DNA from 4 places in the Stenotrophomonas sp. PD6 genome. Region 2 is predicted to be linked to each of the others. Evidence: predicted binding sites of a transcription regulator. Region 2 holds the regulator's gene; each other region holds the start of a gene.

Region 1 (4,188 bases), on a different contig from region 2:
CTCCATGCTGGGTGATTGCCCGGCCCACTACCTCGGGGCTTTTACTGGGAGACGGCCAGTAAAGATACGTGGCCGTCTCCCTTCTTGGAGCCGCCGGAGAGCAGCCGACTAACAGTCGGCTCTACCCCGTCGGTGTGCCCAGTTGAGTCTATCCGGGCGGGTTTGCCCAGGCGGCGTTATTCCGCCAGTTACACCAGTCGCAGCGTTGGCTGCCCGCCTTGGCGCAGTGCTTGCGCTACCGCTGCATCTACACGGAAACCCGCAACGGTCTGCAGCAGCTGGGTGGCCTGCTCTTCCATGCTGCGCGCGGCGGCCGAGGCCTCTTCCACCAGCGCGGCGTTCTGCTGGGTGCCCTGGTCGATCTGGTCGACCACCACGTTCATCTGGCCCAGGCTGTCGGCCTGCTGCTGGGCAGCGCCGCTGATCTCGCTGATCAGGTCACTGACCCGCTTCACGTTCAGCACGATGTCGTCCATGGTGCGGCCCGCGCTCTCGACCTGGCAGGTGCCGTTGTCGACCTTGTCCACCGAATCGCCGATCAGCTGCTTGATCTCCTTGGCGGCACTGGCCGAACGCTGCGACAGCGAACGGATTTCGCTGGCCACCACTGCGAAGCCGCGACCATGCTCGCCCGCACGCGCCGCTTCCACGGCCGCGTTCAAGGCCAGGATGTTGGTCTGGAACGCGATGCCGTCGATGACGCCGATGATGTCCACGATACGGCGCGAGGATTCGTTGATCAGCGCCATGGTCGACACCACTTCGTGCACCACGTGCCCGCCCTTCGCCGCCACGTCGACCGCACCACTGGCCAGCTGGCTGGCCTGCCTCGCGTTGTCGGCGGTGCGCCGGACCGTATCGGCCAGGTCCTTCATGGACACCGCCGTTTCTTCCAGCGACGCGGCCTGCTGCTCGGTGCGCACCGACAGGTCCGTGTTGCCCGTGGCAATTTCGCTGGCCCCCAGCGCGATGGTATCGGCGGCGGTCTTGATCTGGCCGATGATGGCGGCCATCGCCTCTACCAGCGCGTTGATGCCGCAGCACAGCTCGGCAATCGCGCCGGTCTTGTCATCGGTGGCAATGTGCATGGTAAGGTCGCCCCCCTGCGCGGCGGCCACCACTTCACGGGTCTGAGCTACGGCGCGCTGCAGCGCCTGGGTGTCGCGCACCTGCTCGGTGATGTCGGTGGCGTACTTCACCACTTTGATCGCACGGCCGTTCATGTCCAGAATCGGGTTGTACGAGGCCTGGATCCAGATTTCGCGACCGTCCTTGCCGATGCGCCGGTACTGCCCCGCATCGTACTCACCACGCCCAAGCTTCTGCCAGAACGCGCGGTATTCCTCGCTCTGCCGATACTCGGGCTCGACGAACATCGCGTGGTGCTGCCCGCGCACCTCATCAAGCGTGTAGCCGGTGGTGGCGAAGAAGTTTTCGTTGGCACCGAGAATACGACCGTCCAGGCTGAACTCAATGACCGCCTGCGACTTGTTGATGGCGGCCAACTGGCCGGCGAAATCGGCGGCCTGCATCATCTGCGCGGTGATGTCGGTGGCGAACTTGACCACCTTGTACGGCCGTCCGTTGCTGTCGAACACCGGGTTGTACGAGGCCTGGATCCAGATCTCGCGACCGCCCTTGCCGATGCGCCGGTACTGTCCGGCGTCGTACTCGCCACGGCCCAGCCGTGCCCAGAAGTCACGGTAATCCGCGCTGCCTGCATAGGCCGGGTCGACGAACATGCGGTGATGGTGACCGCGCACTTCGTCGAGCGAATAGCCCAGCGCCTGCAGGAAGTTGTCGTTGGCGGTCAGGATGGTGCCGTCCAGCGCGAACTCGATGACGGCCTGCACCCGATGCAGTGCGGCGACCTGCGCCTCGAGTTCGGCCTGGCGGCGCGAGGCCGCCTCGGCGTCGCCGCGCAGGTCTCGACGGGAAAGGAACAGCGCGCGCAGCGCGCGCCACGGGGAGTCCGACACCGGCACTCCGGCCGGCTCTGACAAGGGCATCTGCATGCCTGACGTAAGCATCGTTGTAATCCTCGATGTCCGAACAGCTGGTTGGGACGCCGCGGGCCAAGATGCCCGGCGGCGCAATCACGTTGGCTTCGGTTACGAAGACGCCAGTGGGGATGACGTCATTCCAGCGGCTTGCACGAACGGGTCCTGCCTGACGGCACTGCACTGCGTGAAGGCGCGTTCCGGTGGCCTGGAGCAGCCGCCGGAATGACGGTGCGGATCCGGGAAAGGAACCGCTGTAAAGGGTTATCGACCCTTCACAGGTGAGCTTGAGAAATCGAACGCCGACGGCTGAACGCTTTACGTTCTACGTCACATATCGCGGCGGCTCAGTCCAGCCCGCCCTCGCCGCCGTCGCCATCGGCGCTGTCCAGCGGGTCCGGCCCCCCATGCAGGGGCGCCTCGACCTGGACGTTGTTGCGGCCCATCGCCTTGGCCCGGTAGCACTGGGCGTCGGCCGCGGCGACCGCCTCGTCCACGCTCATGCTGCCGCCGATGGCCGCGATACCAATGCTCGCCCCTACCCCCAGGCGCTGCAGGTCCCAGGGAATGGTGAGGCCACGCACCGATTCCAGCAGGTCGCTGGCGATGCGGCGGGCACGCTTGAGCGAACAGCCGGCCAGGATGACCGCGAATTCGTCGCCACCGAGCCGGGCCACGATGTCCGAGTCGCGGACGCCGTGCCGGAGCAGGTTGGCCACCGCCCACAGCATCGCGTCACCAGCCAGATGGCCGTGGCTGTCGTTGATCGGCTTGAAGTTGTCCAGGTCGATGAACATCAACGACGCCGACTGGCCGGTGCGCGCCACCCGGGTGATGGCCGCCTGCAGATGGGCCTCGAAGCCGCGCCGGTTGCTCAGCTCGGTCAGCGGATCCACCTCGGCCAGGTGGCGTGCCTCACGCTGGCGCGCGCGCTGTTGGGTGACGTCACGGATCACCCAGACCGCGCCGCTCACCTGTCCGTCCTCGCCGTGCAGCCAGGCCCGTGTCACATCCACCGGCAGCAGCTGCGCGCCGACCGACAGCAGCAGGTCCGAATGCAGGTCGACCGCGTTGCTGTCCGGATCGAGCAGCACCGACACATCCAGCGGGGAGCGCGGCGCGTACTCGGTGGTCAGCTCCATCACGTCCTGCACCTGGCTGCCGGCCACGGGTGCGGCGCCCTCGCCGGCCAGCGCGCGGGTGGCGGCCGCGTTGGCATACTGGATCAGGCCATGCAGGTCCAGGTTGAGCACCATGTCGGCCACCGCGTCCAGGGTGACGCGGGTGCGCAGTTCGGACTCGCGCAACTGCAGGCTGCTCTGGCGCTGGGCGGTGACGTCCTGGATCTGCGACACGAAATGCAGCGGCTCGCCATGCGGCGCGCGCACCAGCGAGACCGACAACCGCCCCCAGACGATATTGCCGCCCTTGCCGAGGTAGCGCTTGTCCATGTGGTAATGATCGCGGCGACCGGCCAGCAGGTCGCCCACCATCGCCAGGTCGGTGTTGAGGTCGTCCGGGTGGGTGAGGGTCTGGAAATCGATCATCAGCAACTCGGCGCGGGTGTAGCCGAGGATGCCGCACAGCGCGTCGTTGACGTCCAGCCAGCGCCCTTCGAGCGACACCAGCGCCATGCCGAGCGCGGCCGACGAGAACGCACCGGTGAACTTCTCGGCGGCCACGTAGGCCTGCTCGCGCATCTCCAGCAGCGGGGTGATGTCCACCGCCATGCCGACATAGCCGATGCGGCCGCCGTTGCCGTTGTTCAACGGGCTGATCGACAGCTGCACCTGGCGGTGCCCGCCATCCTTGCGCACGAAGGTCCACTGGTGCGACCAGGTGCCCTGCGCGGCGCGTGCGGTCAATGCTTCGAAGATGGTCGGCACGCGGCCGTCGGCGTCGGCCTCCGGGCGCAGATAGTCCTCCATCTCGTGGATGTCATGGAACAGGCCCGGGTTGACCCGCCCGATCACCTCTTCGGGGGCGTAGCCGAGCAGCTTCTGCGCTCCGCTGTTGAACAGGTTGACCACGCCGTCGACATCGGTCGCGATCACCGCCACTTCGTCGGAGGCGTCCACCACCGACTGCAGGCGCTGGCGCATGTTCGCCGCATCCTGCAATGCATTCTGCAGGTCGCTGACGTCGGCGTGCGCGCCGGCCATCCACAAGGGGCGCCCCTGTTCGTCCC
Region 2 (4,188 bases):
CGTCCAGGCGCTTGGTGTCCACGCGCACGGTGTGTTCGGCTTCGGCGACCGGCTTGTTGGCGGCCGGCTTGGCCGGCGCCGGCGCGGCACGCGGAGCAACGGCCGGTGCCGGTGCGGCAATGCTCGTGCTGCCCGGCGCGGCACCCCCGTGCAGCTGGTCGAGCAGGGCCTCGAATTCGTCTTCGCCGATCAGGCCGTCGTCGGTCTTTTTCGTGGGCGTCACGGCGGTTGGTGCGGCGCCGCCGTGCAGCGTGTCGAGCAGGGCCTCGAACTCGTCGTCGGTGATCAGCTCACCGCTGGTGGCCGCAGCGGCGCGTGGTGCCGGCGTGGCCGGACCGTTGACGTCGAACTGCGCGATCAGCTCCGGCGGCGCGTAGCCCGGCTCGGTGCCGGCGGCGACCGAATCGAGCATCGACTGCAGGTAGTCCAGCGACTGCTGGCCGGCATCGAAGTGATGTGCCTGCAGCACGGCCTGGCCCGAGCGGGCCATGCCCAGCGTTTCCTCTGCCGCGTGGCAGAGTTCGACCATGGCCTGGATGCCGAGGAAGCCGGCACCGCCCTTGAGCGTGTGGAACCCGCGGAACACCGCGTTGAGCTGGTCGCTGTCCTGGGGCGACTGCTCCAGCGACACCAGCTGTTCGCCGAGGCGATCCAGGATCTCCTGGGCCTCGAGGATGAAGTCTGCGGCAATGTCGTCTGGAACAGCACTCATGGTTTCAAAGCCCCAAATCGGAAAGCAGGTCGTCGGCGTCGACCTGCGACACCTGATGGCGGTCCAGGCCGCTCACGGCCGGGCCAGCCAGGCCGTTGTCGCGCTTGTGGGCCGGGTCTTCCGGCGGCGGCAGGCCGAGCGCGCCGAAGCCTTCGTGCACGCGGCGCACGATGCCGACCACGCGGCGGATGATCTGCCCGGTGAGATCCTGGTAGCTCTGGGTGAGCGCGATCTCGGTCAGGTTGTGGCGGATGCGGTCCAACTGCTGGTCCTGGTCCGGGCTGAGCCCGTTGGCACGCAGCTGTTCGGTGAGCGCGCGGCACTCTTCGGCCAGGTCCAGGGTGCGGTGGGTGGCCTGTTCGGTCATCGCCACCACGTGGTCCAGACGCGCGCAGGCGTCGTCCAGCTCACCGGCCTCGCTGGGCAGGGTGGGCAGTTCGCCCAGCGCCTGGCCCAGCTCGCGCGCGAGCCGGTTCAGGCCGGCCATCATCGGCTGGGTGCGCAGCGCGGCCAGCGCGTCGATTTCCCGGCGCCAGCCGGCTTCGTCACCGCTTTCCAGCGCGGCCAGGGCATCCTGCAGGCGCTGCACCAACGCCGATTTGTCGCGAAGGGTTTCCATCAGGCACTCGCCGCCAGGCGCTCGAAGATCTTGCCGAGCTTTTCTTCCAGGGTCGCGGCGGTGAACGGCTTGATGATGTAGCCGTTCACGCCGGACTGGGCGGCTTCGATGATCTGCTCGCGCTTGGCTTCGGCGGTGACCATCAGGACCGGCAGCGTCTTGAGCTTGGCATCGGCGCGGATCGCCTTGAGCAGGTCGATGCCGGTCATCACCGGCATGTTCCAGTCGGTGACCACGAAATCGAACGGCTGGCTCTGCAGCAGGGCCAGCGCGGCATGCCCGTCCTCGGCTTCGGCGGTATTGGTGAAGCCCAGATCGCCCAGCAGGTTCTTGACGATACGACGCATGGTCGAGAAGTCGTCGACGATCAGGATACGCATGTTCTTGTTCAAAGCACTTTCCTCGGTATCAAGTGTTTTCAAGGCCGGCGTCGGCCGCCTCGAAGATCTTCAGTCGGCCACGCAGGCGCAGCACTGCCTGGCCGTGGATCTGGCAGACGCGTGACTCGCTGACGCCGAGCACCGCGCCGATCTCTTTCAGGTTCAGCTCCTGCTCGTAGTACAGCGAGAGCACCAGCTGTTCGCGCTCGGGCAGCAGGCCGATGGCGTTGCCCAGCTCACGCCCGAACTCGCCGCGCTCCAGCACCTGCTGCGGGGTCGGGCCGCCCTGGGCCACGGTGTCCAGTTCGCCCTGGTCTTCGATGCGCGATTCCAGGCTCAGCACCTGGCCGCGTGCGGCGTCTTCCATCAGGCGCAGGTAGTCGGGCAGGGGCATGTCCATCGCCGCGGCCACTTCGGTGGCGCTGGCGGCGCGGCCGGTGCTCTGCTCGAGTCGGCGGATGGTCGAGGCGGCATCGCGCGCACGCCGGTGCACCGAGCGCGGCACCCAGTCGCCGCGGCGGATCTCGTCGATCATCGAGCCGCGGATGCGGATCGACGCGTAGGTCTCGAACGAGGCGCCCTGGTCGGCGTCATAGCTGCGCGAGGCCTCGATCAGGCCCATCATGCCGGCCTGGATCAGGTCGTCGACCTCGACGCTGGCGGGCAGACGCGCGGCCAGGTGGTGGGCGATGCGCCGGACCAGGTCCGAGTGCTGGGCAATGCACTCGTTGGCGGCAGCGCGTTGGACCTCTTTGTATTGTGCGGCGCCTTTCATGCGGTCACCCCGCGTTGCTTGAGGATGCGTTCCAGGAAGAATTCGACGCCGCCGCGCGGCTCGGTCGGGGCCTGCCAGCGGGCGGTGCGGCGGGCGATCTCGGTGATCGCCTGCGCGGCCGGGCTGGACGGGTAGGCTTTCACCACCGGCTGCTGGCGCTGCACCGACAGGCGCAGCCAGTCGTCCTGCGGCACGCAGCCCAGGTAGTTCAGCGAGACGTCGGCCAGGAACTTGTCGCAGACCCGGCTGAGCTTTTCATAGAGCACGCGGCCCTCGTTGGGGTCGCGCACCATGTTGGCCACGACCTGGATGCGGTCCACGCCGCGCTCGCGCGAGAGCACCTTGATCAGCGCGTAGGCGTCGGTGATCGAGGCCGGTTCGTCGCAGACCACCACCACGGTGTCCTGGGCAGCCTGGCAGAAGGTCAGCACGCCGTCGGTGATGCCGGCGGCGGTGTCCACCACCATGAAATCCAGGTCGCGCTCCAGTTCGGAGAACACGTTGACCAGGCCCACATGCTCGGCCGGCTGCAGTTCGGCCATGTGCCGGCGACCGGACGCGGCCGGGACCACCAGCACGCCGCCCGGGCCTTCCAGGATCACTTCCTCCAGCGTGCAGCGCCCGGCGACCAGGTCGGCCAGGGTCAGCTTGGGCTGCAGGCCCAGGATCACGTCGATGTTGGCCAGGCCCAGGTCGGCGTCCAGCAGCAGCGTGCGTTTGCCCATGTCGGCAAGCGCCACGGCCAGGTTGGCCGAAACGTTGGTTTTGCCCACGCCGCCCTTGCCGCCGGTGACGGCGATGGTACGGACCGGGCCCAGCGGCGCACTGCGGGTGGCCGACAAGGGGAAGGTCTGGGTCAGCTTGGCATACTCACGCGACGGCATGGTTCAACTCCGGGTTGCAGGGCATATCGGCCGCGCGGCGCAAATCTTCAAGGCGAAGTACAAGATTGGCCGCACTGGCCCGGTGCAGGTCTTCGGGAACGTCCTGGCCATCGGTCACCCAGGTGATCGGCAGGCGGTGGTCGACCGCCACCGACAGGGCGGTGCCGAAGCGGCCGGTCTCGTCCAGCTTGCTCAGCACCACGCCCTGCGGGTTGGCGGCGCTGAAGCGGCGCACCACCTCGTCCATGTCGCCGAAACTGGTGTTGGCCGGCAGCACCAGCAGGGTGCGGATCTGCGGTGCGGCGCGCAGCCACTGCAGCTGGGCAGCGAGGGCGCGGTCGCGCGGGCCCAGGCCGGCGGTGTCGATCAGCACCAGCTTGTAGTCCTTCAGGCGCTCCAGCAGCTGGGTCAGGTCGCTGCCGCTGCTGGCTTCGTGCACGGCGATGCCGAGCTGGCGGCCGAAGCCGTACAGCTGCTCGCGGGCGCCGATGCGGCCGGTGTCGGTGGTGACCAGTGCGACGTCGCGGGCGGCATGGGCTTCGGCGAAGCGCGAGGCCAGCTTTGCAATCGTGGTGGTCTTGCCGGCGCCGGTCGGGCCGACCAGGGCGATCACGCCACCGGCCTCCAGCGGGTCGACCGGGGCGATCGGCAGCTTGCGGGACAGCAGGCCCAGCATCAGCCCGCGGCCGCGATGCGCTTCGGTGTCCAGCGGGATCTGCAGGGCCACGTCGCGGCTGATGCCGGCATCGAAGCCGTATTCGTCCATCAGGTCCAGCGCGGCGGCGCGCACGGCCGAGCCGCGCAGGCGTTCGTCGGTG
Region 3 (4,188 bases), on a different contig from region 2:
AGAAGGCACGCGCGGAATGGGCGCGATGGTGAAGCGCGGCGCGTACGTCGGCGTGGTGACCAATTCGCTGGCGGCCAACGACGTGGCGGCGGTGCACAGCGGCTACATGCGTTACCGCGCCCCGCTGCTGCGCGATGGCGTGCACCTGTACGAGCTGCGGTCGCGCCGGCATGAAGGCGGCGGCAGTGGCGGCCTGTTCGGCAGCAGCGGCGCGAGCCTGCATACCAAGGCGTTCATGATCGACGACCAGCGCGGCTTCGTGGGCTCGTTCAACCTGGACCCGCGCTCGGCGTACCTCAACACCGAGATGGGCGTGCTGTTCGATGATCGCGAGCTCGCCGCCCAGCTGCGTGGGGAATACCTGCGCCTGGCCGATCCGAAGCAGAGCTACTGGCTGACGCTGGACCCGGACAACGAGGTCCGTTGGCTGGACCGTGCCGAACAGCCGCCGCAATTGCTGGATCGCGAACCGGACACCTCGCTCTGGCAGCGCGCGAGCGCGCGTGCAATCAGCTGGTTGCCCTTGGAATCGCAGCTCTAGAGCAGCCACCCATGGGGTGGCTCTACGGATATCGGCCGTAAGCCACCGGCGCGGTCGTCCTGCGCACGTAACAACTCGTAGAGCCACCCCATGGGTGGCTACCGCGCGCAGCGCGGCACAAGCATCCGAAGCCAACGTTCGTGACACCGGACACCAACCCACCGACGATTAGCACCCACCGAAGCCACCCATCAGACGTCCAGAACCCTCCAGAATCACCCCTCCACCATCTCCTCCGCGTCCAGCGTCTCCACCGACCGCCCATGCAACCGGCGCCAGATCCACTGCAGCGCATGCACCGGCGTGCCCTGGCACTGCTCCAGCAGCGCCAGCGCCTGGGCTTGGCTGATGCGTCCGTGCCGGCACAGCAGGCTGGCCGAGGCCGCCGCGCGGGCAAACCGCAGGCTGGCCGCCAGGCCGCCACCGGAGGCCTCGGCATCGCGCGAGAGGGCCTCATGCACCGACGGCGGCAGCTCCCACGCAGCCGCGATCCGGCTGGCAACCGGCAGCGTCCAGGCATCCAGCAGCTGGCTGGCCACCGCCTGCGAGGGCGTCGCGGCCTGGTCGTGCGCCGCGTCCAGCAGGTGGCGCATCACCAGCGCCGCTCCCAGGCCCTGGGTCAGCCCCATCCATTGCGCCGCGAAGGCGTCCTCGTGGGTGACCATGCGGGCGTGGTCGGCTGCCGCGCGCGAGGCCAGCAGGGCGTGCTCCCAGATCACCGTGCCGAACTGCGGGAACGCCTCGCAATGCAGCTGCATCACCGGCTGCACCAGCACCGCGCTGATGATCTGGCGGATTCCCTCGGTGCCGACCAGGGTCACCGCCCGCTGCAGGCTGTCCACCGGCTTGGCCTGCAGGCGGTAGATCGGGCTGTTGGCGATGCGCAGCAGATTGCCGGTCAGCACCGCGTCCTGGCCGATGATGGCGGCCATGCTGCGGGCAGACGCGTCGCTGTCATTCACGGTCTGGATCAGCTGCGGCAACAGCTGCGGGCGTCGCGGCAGGTGCCGGGCCGACCAGTCCCGTGCCTCCAGCGCGGCGGCCACCGCCGCTTCCAGCGGCTCGTCCCGGGACAGCACTGCAGGGCAGGCGCCGCCGCTGCGCGGTACCAGCGCCAGCGCGTGAAAGCCGGCCAGCAGGATCTGGCCGGCGTCGCCGTCGGGCACCGCCGGCATCGCCATCGCCGGCGCCTGGCGCTCACCAGACCTTGTCGCCGCGCGTTCCCGCGTTGGCGCCCCCGCCCGTCGGCCTTGCAGCCACCAGGCCACCAGGGCGGCCACCACCAGGCCCACGGCCCCCACCAGGACAGCCACCATCAGGTCGCGCCCTTGCTGGCGCCGCACCGCATCCGCATTGTCGCCCCTGCACCCACGTGATCCATCCTGGCCATACCGGTACCGCGCACCGTTGCCACGGCATCGGCCCGGTTCGGCGCAACTTTAGCCGCGCCCCCTCGCAGGGGTATGTGACGGCCGCGGCGTGCTGACAACGCCGTCCGGCGGAATGCACTAGAATGGCGCCGCGCGACCCGTCCCTCCGATCAGACGACGTCGCTTTTTTTGTTTTACACCCCTCTTTTTGCTGGTACGTTCGCCGGCGTTGGCCACCGTTCGCACCTTCGGAGTCACCATGTTATTTGAAACCCTCGAATCTACCGGTCACGAACAAGTGGTGTTCTGCCACAGCCGCGACGCCGGCTTGAGGGCGATCATCGCCATCCACAACACCACCCTGGGCCCGGCCCTGGGTGGCGTGCGCATGCGCCCCTACGCCAGCACCGACGACGCGCTGGCCGACGCACTGCGACTGAGCCGCACCATGACCTACAAGAACGCCCTGGCGGGTCTGAACGTGGGCGGCGGCAAGGCGGTGATCATCGGCGACCCCCGCAAGGACAAGACCGAGGTGCTGTTCCGCGCCTTTGGCCGCTATGTGGATTCACTGGGCGGGCGCTACATCACCGCCGAGGACGTGGGCACCGACGTCAACGACATGGAAAACATCTACCTGGAAAGCGAGTACGTGACCGGCGTGCACCAGGTCCACGGCGGCTCGGGTGACCCGGCGCCGTTCACCGCCTACGGCGCGCTGCAGGCGCTGATGGCCGCGCTGCAGCACAAGCTGGGCCACGAGGAAGTGGGCAAGACCAGCATCGCCGTGCAGGGGCTGGGCCATATCGGCATGGAACTGGTGAAGCTGCTGCGCGACCGCGGCGCCAAGCTGTTCGTGACCGACCTGGACAGCACGCTGGTTGACCGCGCGGTCACCGAATACGGCGCCGAGGCGGTCAAGCCGGACGATATCTACGACGTGAATGCCGACGTGTTCGCGCCGTGCGCGCTCGAGGGCGCGATCAACCCGCAGACCCTGCCGCGCCTGAAGTGCAAGATCGTCTGCGGCACCGCCAACAACCAGCTGTCCAGCCTGGAAGTTGGCGACGAGCTGCATGCGCGCGGCATCCTGTATGCGCCCGACTACGCGGTCAACGCCGGCGGCGTGATGAATGTGTCGCTGGAGATCGACGGCTACAACCGCGAACGCGCCATGCGCCTGATCCGCAGCATTTACCACAACCTGGGCCGCATCTTCGCGCTGTCGCAGCAGGAAGGCATTGCGCCGCAGCGCGCGGCCGACCAGATCGCCGAAACGCGCATCCAGTCCATCGGCAAGTTGAAGATGCCGCTGGGCCGCGCACGGCCGCGACTGGGGACGCTGCGCGGCGGCTGATCCGCCGCAGCCGCAGAAACGAAGAAGGGCGCGATCCGATCGCGCCCTTCTTCGTTTCTGCGGCTGCCAAGGCCGCCGTGATGCGATCAGAACGCCGCTGCGTAACGCAAGGCGAGCTGGCTCAGATCGCCGCGCGGACCGAAGCGCTGGTCGTAGCCGAACGACAGCTGCGCGTTGCGGGTCAGCCACGTCTGCAGCGAAACACCGAACAGGCCGCCGGAACGCGTCGGCTGCAGCCCGGCAACCGGCGCCCACGCATCCACGCCAACGAAGCTGGCATCGAAGGCGAGGCCATCGCTGGACAACATCTGCTGCCATTCGGCATAGCCACGCAGCGACCAGCCACGCAGGCGGGTTTCCGCACGCAGGCCGGCGAGCGCCTGGCTGCGGCTCGACGACCGGCGGTCGGCCCGCAGACCGAAGCCGAACCCGCCGTTCTCGGTGAAGCTGTCGCTGTCCAGCCGCGCGTAGTCGGCGCCGAGGTAAGGCGTCAACGATGCCGCAGCGCCGCCGAAGCGATAACCGGACTCGACACTCGCGGTACTGAAGGTGCCGCCGTAACGGGCATTCACCCCGTACTGGCCCGGGCCCAGCAGCAACTGCCGATCGATCTCCCGCGTGAACTGCCCCGCGCCGACCTGGCCGAGCGCGTACGCGGCCCCGCTGTTCCAGCCGGCATACAACTGGGCCTGCGACTGACGGTCGCGACCGCTGTCGCCCGCCCATTCGCGGCTGCTGTTGCTGCGGGTTTCACCGAAGGCAAAGCCCATCACGCCGTTGCCGCCCAGCGCCATGTCCTGGCCCATCATCCAGCCCTGGGTCTGGAAGCCACTGCCGGCGAAACTGCCCTGCCGGGCCTCACCCAGCGCGCCGTACCACGCACCGCGCAGGCGCGGCGCGGCCGACACCGCATCGAAGCG
Region 4 (4,188 bases), on a different contig from region 2:
GTGCTGACCACCTGCCCCACGACGCGCCCACCCTGCTCGGCCACGTCGGCGGCACCCGCCGCCAGCTGGTTGGCCTGTACGGCGTGATCGGCGTTCTGGCGCACGGTGGAGGTGAGTTCCTCCATCGACGCCGCGGTCTCTTCAAGGCTGGCCGCCTGCTGTTCGGTGCGGCGCGACAGATCGCTGTTGCCCGAGGCGATCTCGCCGGCGGCCAGGTTGATGCTGGCGGTGGCCTGCTGGATACGGCCGACGATGTCGGTCAGCTGGGTCACGGTGGTATCGGCATCGTCACGCATGCGCGCGAATACGCCGTGGAACTCGCCCTGCATGCGGGCAGTCAGGTCGCCGGCGGCGATGGCGCGCAGCAGCGCGGAGATCTGCTGCAGGTTGTCGTCGCTGACCTGCATCATGGTGTTGAGGTTCTCCACCATGGCACGGAAGTCGTGGTCGAAGTGGACCACGTCGCCGCGCTGGGTGAAGTCGCCCAGCGCCGCCGCGCCGGCCAGGTCGCGGATCTGGGTATTGATCGCACGCAGGTTGGCCTTGGTGGTATCCATGGCATCGGTGAACGCGGCCTGCTCGCCGGGGAGGCGGTCCATGTCCTGCGACAGGTCACCCACCGCATAGCGCTGCATCACGTCGACCAGGCGATGCGTCACGGCGATGTTGGCGCCGACCAGCTGGTTGGTGTCGCCCACCATACGCCCGTACTCGCCGGGAAACGCCTCGGCATCCATGCGATAGCTGAGCTCACCGGCTTCGTGGCGACGCGCCATGTCGCCCTGCGCAGCCATCACTGCGCGCAGCTGGCCGCGCATGCGCTGCATGGAATCCAGCAGGCGGCCGACTTCGTCGTCGCGCGCCGGCGGCAACGGCGTATCCAGACGCCCCTCGGCCACATCGGCCGACAGGCGAACCGCATCGGCCAGCGGACGGATCGCCTGTCGGCGCAGCAGCACGTACACGCTGGCGCTCAGCACCAGTGCGGCGCCGAAGCCCACGCCGAGAATGATCCACAGCAGCGCGCGCGCCTGTGCGGTAATCAATGCATACGGCACGATCACACCCAGCGCAAAGCGTTCCTGGCTGCCACCGATGCGCAGCGGAACGTACGCCTTGACGTTGCCGGCGGCATCGGGCGTGAAGGCTTCGAAGCGCTGGTCTTTGGCGACGGCCGCCAGCACCTGCGCAGTCAGCGCATCGTCGCGGCGTTGGCCGATCTGCTTGGCGTCCTGCGCGGCGAGCACGATGCCGCCGGGCGAGATGAGTTCCACATGGCCCTCGCCCATCGGGCGCAGCGCGGCGAGTCGCTCCTGCAATGCCGCCAGGCCGAAGTCGACGGTGACCGCGCCGAGGAACTCGCCGTTGTCGAGCACTGGCGTGGACAGCGTCGTCATCAGTACCTTCCTGCCCGCGATCTCATACGCGTAGGGCTCGCTCACGGTCTGCCGCTTGAGCGCGCGCGGGCGCAGGTACCAGTCGCCATCGCCGGGCACGTCGTAACCCTTCAGGACATCCTGCACCGGCGTGCCGCCCTGCCAGGCCCAATAGCTCATGAAGCGGCCGGTGTCGTCGTGGGCCTCGGCGCCGACGAAGTCCGCGTCCTTGCCATCGAAGGCCTGCGGTTCCCACAGCGTGCCCAGCCCCACCCACTCCGGGTGCGACTGCGTCTGCTGCTGCAGGATATGGGCAGCGGTTGCGCGCGACAGACCGCCTTCGCGGTGCTGCACCACCAGGCTGTCGGCCAGCGCCTGGCTGGTGGCGAACGCCGCCGCGAGGTCCGCGCCGACCCGGCGCGATTCTGCCTCGGCCTGACTTTCCATGGTCCGCCGCGACGATTCCAGCAATGCCTGGCTGGCCTCGTGATAGCTCAGGGCGGCGGTAACACCGAAGCACAGCATGGCAATCAGCGCCGTACCCAGCATCAGCCGGTTGGCGATGCTGCCGGGGCGCTTGGAAGCGGTCGAGCGGGACGCGGACATGGGGGTGTTCCAGGCAGGAGTACTGAACAGCGCGCGCCGAGGGCGCCGCTACTACGTCACGCAGTCCATTGCGGCCCGGCGGGCCGGGTCATGAGCTGGTAGCGGCCCTGTCCTGCCAATGTTGAGCGCCGGATCCTGACCGGGTTCAGCGAAGGGTGCCGCGCATTGACCGTCGCACCCGGCCGGCGCACGCTGCGCGTTCTTCCACAGGCAGGCGCACGCACATGTATGGACTGATCGGCAAGATGAACATCGCTCCCGGCGAGCGCGACGGGGTCATCGCGATCCTGCTGGAGGGTACCCAGGCCATGCCGGGGTGCCGGAGCTATGTGGTGGCGAAGGATCCCGCCAATGCCGATGCCATCTGGATCAGCGAAGTCTGGGACAGCGCCGAGCTGCACCATGCGTCGCTGGCGTTGCCCGGTGTGCAGCAGGCCATCGCGCGCGCACGGCCGCATATCACCGGTTTCGGCGAGCGCTTCGAAACCGAACCGGTGGGGGGCCATGGGCTGGCCGCAGGCGACTGACGGCAGCGGCCGCGCTGGGGCCGCTACGCGATCAGGCTGGACCGAACATCGCGCGCACGCTGCGCAGCAGCTCGTGCACGCTGAACGGCTTGGGCAGCAGCGACATGCCTTCGCCGAGGAATTCGTGCCGCACGGCGGCACTCTCCGTATAGCCGGTGATGAACAGCACCGGCAGCGTCGGGCGCAGCGCGCGCGCGGCATCGGCCAGCTCGCGGCCGTTCATGCCCGGCAGGCCGACATCGGACAGCAGCAGCTGCACCTCGCGGTCCGAATGCAGCTCCAGCAACGCCTGCTGGGCATTGATCGCCTCCACCACCTGGTAGCCGGATTCGATCAGCATCTCGCGCACCATCATGCGCACCGAGTCGGTATCGTCCACGAGCAGGATGCGCTCGGCCTGGCCGCGCTGCACCTGCAGCGGCGACGCCGCCTCTTCTTTCATCGGCTGCTGGCCTTCGGGCAACAGCAGTTCGATCTCGGCGCCGTCGCCCTGTTCACTGGCGATGCGGGCGCTGCCGCCGGACTGGCGGGCGAACCCGTAGGTCATCGACAGCCCCAGGCCGGTGCCCTCGCCCTGCGGCTTGGTGGTGAAGAACGGCTCGAACACCTTGCCCAGCAGTTCGAGCGGAATACCGCTGCCGTTGTCGATCACCTTGACGCTGATGTACTGGCCCGGCGACAGCTCATGGTCGCGCTCGATCAGGGTACGACCGGCGCGGATCCGGATCAGGCCAGAGCCGGCCAGGGCATCGCGTGCATTGATGACCAGGTTGAGCATGACGTTCTCGAACTGGTTGGGGTCGGCCACCGCCACCAGCGGTTCCGTCCCCAGCTCCAGTTCCAGTTCGATGTTCTCGCCGATCGAGCGCCGCAGCATGTCTTCCAGTGAACGGACCCGGGCCACCACGTCGAAGGCCTGCGGGTCCAGGGGCTGCTTGCGGGCGAAGGCCAGCATGCGCTGGGTCAGCGCCGCCGCGCGGTGCGCCGATGCGGTCGCGATGTCCACATAGCGCGCGGTCTTGTCCCACTTGCCGGCGCTGGCCGACATCTCGATCATGTCCAGCCCGGAAATGATGGTGGTCAGCAGGTTGTTGAAGTCGTGCGCGATGCCGCCGGTGAGCTGGCCCAGCGAGTCCATCTTCTGCGACTGCATCAGCTCCATTTCGGTGCGTTCGCGTTCGGCGATCTGGAACGCCAGTTCGCTGGTGGCGCTCTCCAGTTCCTGGCGCTGCTCCAGTTCGCGCACGTGGCGCTCGGTGATGTCCTCGACCAGCACCAGGCCCAGCCCGGGCGCGCTGTAGGGCGTCACCCGCCATTCGGTCACGCGCCGGCTGCCCTGCACCTGCAACGCGAACGTGCCCTGCCAGCGCTCGCCTTCGGCCAGCGCCACTTTCAGCGCGCTCAGCGGCGCGACCTGGTTTTCGAGCAGCAACTCGACCCGCCCGGAACCGAGGTCATCGCCGAGCAGGCGCTTGAACGCGTCGTTGGCCTCATGCACCTGCAACTGCGCATCGAGCACGCCGATCGGCGCATAGATCTGGCGGAAGATTTCGCCAAAGCGCGCTTCGGCCTCCCGCAATGCCTCTTCGGCACGGCGCGCGCGCAACAGGCTGCGCAGCGTGGCCAGCAGCACATCCGGGTCCACCGGGTGGATCAGGTACGCATCGGCGCCGGCGTTC

Evidence for each region. The regulator FliA, encoded in region 2, starts transcription of late flagellar genes. The targets are predictions, from matches to a motif close to TAAAGTTTNNCNNNCNNNGGCCGATAA.
Region 1: a site for FliA is predicted at 2,265-2,291, ahead of ACOZHM_RS02420 (methyl-accepting chemotaxis protein). Genes of this name have one in related genera too.
Region 3: a site for FliA is predicted at 1,957-1,983, ahead of ACOZHM_RS13380 (HDOD domain-containing protein). Genes of this name have one in related genera too.
Region 4: a site for FliA is predicted at 2,081-2,107, ahead of ACOZHM_RS12950 (methyl-accepting chemotaxis protein). Genes of this name have one in related genera too.

What each region holds. Positions count from the first base shown of each region.
Region 1 covers NZ_JBLZQD010000001.1:582,341-586,528, forward strand. Annotated here, with positions in the region: gene ACOZHM_RS02420 (methyl-accepting chemotaxis protein) at 189-2,030, opposite strand; gene ACOZHM_RS02425 (PAS domain S-box protein) at 2,348-4,188, opposite strand, start outside.
Region 2 covers NZ_JBLZQD010000015.1:14,247-18,434, reverse strand. Annotated here, with positions in the region: gene ACOZHM_RS16935 (chemotaxis protein CheA) at 1-712, opposite strand, end outside; gene ACOZHM_RS16930 (protein phosphatase CheZ) at 717-1,331, opposite strand; gene cheY (chemotaxis response regulator CheY) at 1,331-1,723, opposite strand; gene ACOZHM_RS16920 (RNA polymerase sigma factor FliA) at 1,740-2,486, opposite strand; gene ACOZHM_RS16915 (MinD/ParA family ATP-binding protein) at 2,483-3,370, opposite strand; gene ACOZHM_RS16910 (AAA family ATPase) at 3,357-4,188, opposite strand, start outside.
Region 3 covers NZ_JBLZQD010000009.1:28,391-32,578, reverse strand. Annotated here, with positions in the region: gene ACOZHM_RS13385 (phospholipase D family protein) at 1-541, shown strand, start outside; gene ACOZHM_RS13380 (HDOD domain-containing protein) at 757-1,857, opposite strand; gene ACOZHM_RS13375 (Glu/Leu/Phe/Val dehydrogenase dimerization domain-containing protein) at 2,171-3,268, shown strand; gene ACOZHM_RS13370 (S8 family peptidase) at 3,355-4,188, opposite strand, start outside.
Region 4 covers NZ_JBLZQD010000008.1:116,737-120,924, forward strand. Annotated here, with positions in the region: gene ACOZHM_RS12950 (methyl-accepting chemotaxis protein) at 1-1,982, opposite strand, end outside; gene ACOZHM_RS12955 (putative quinol monooxygenase) at 2,207-2,509, shown strand; gene ACOZHM_RS12960 (response regulator) at 2,541-4,188, opposite strand, start outside.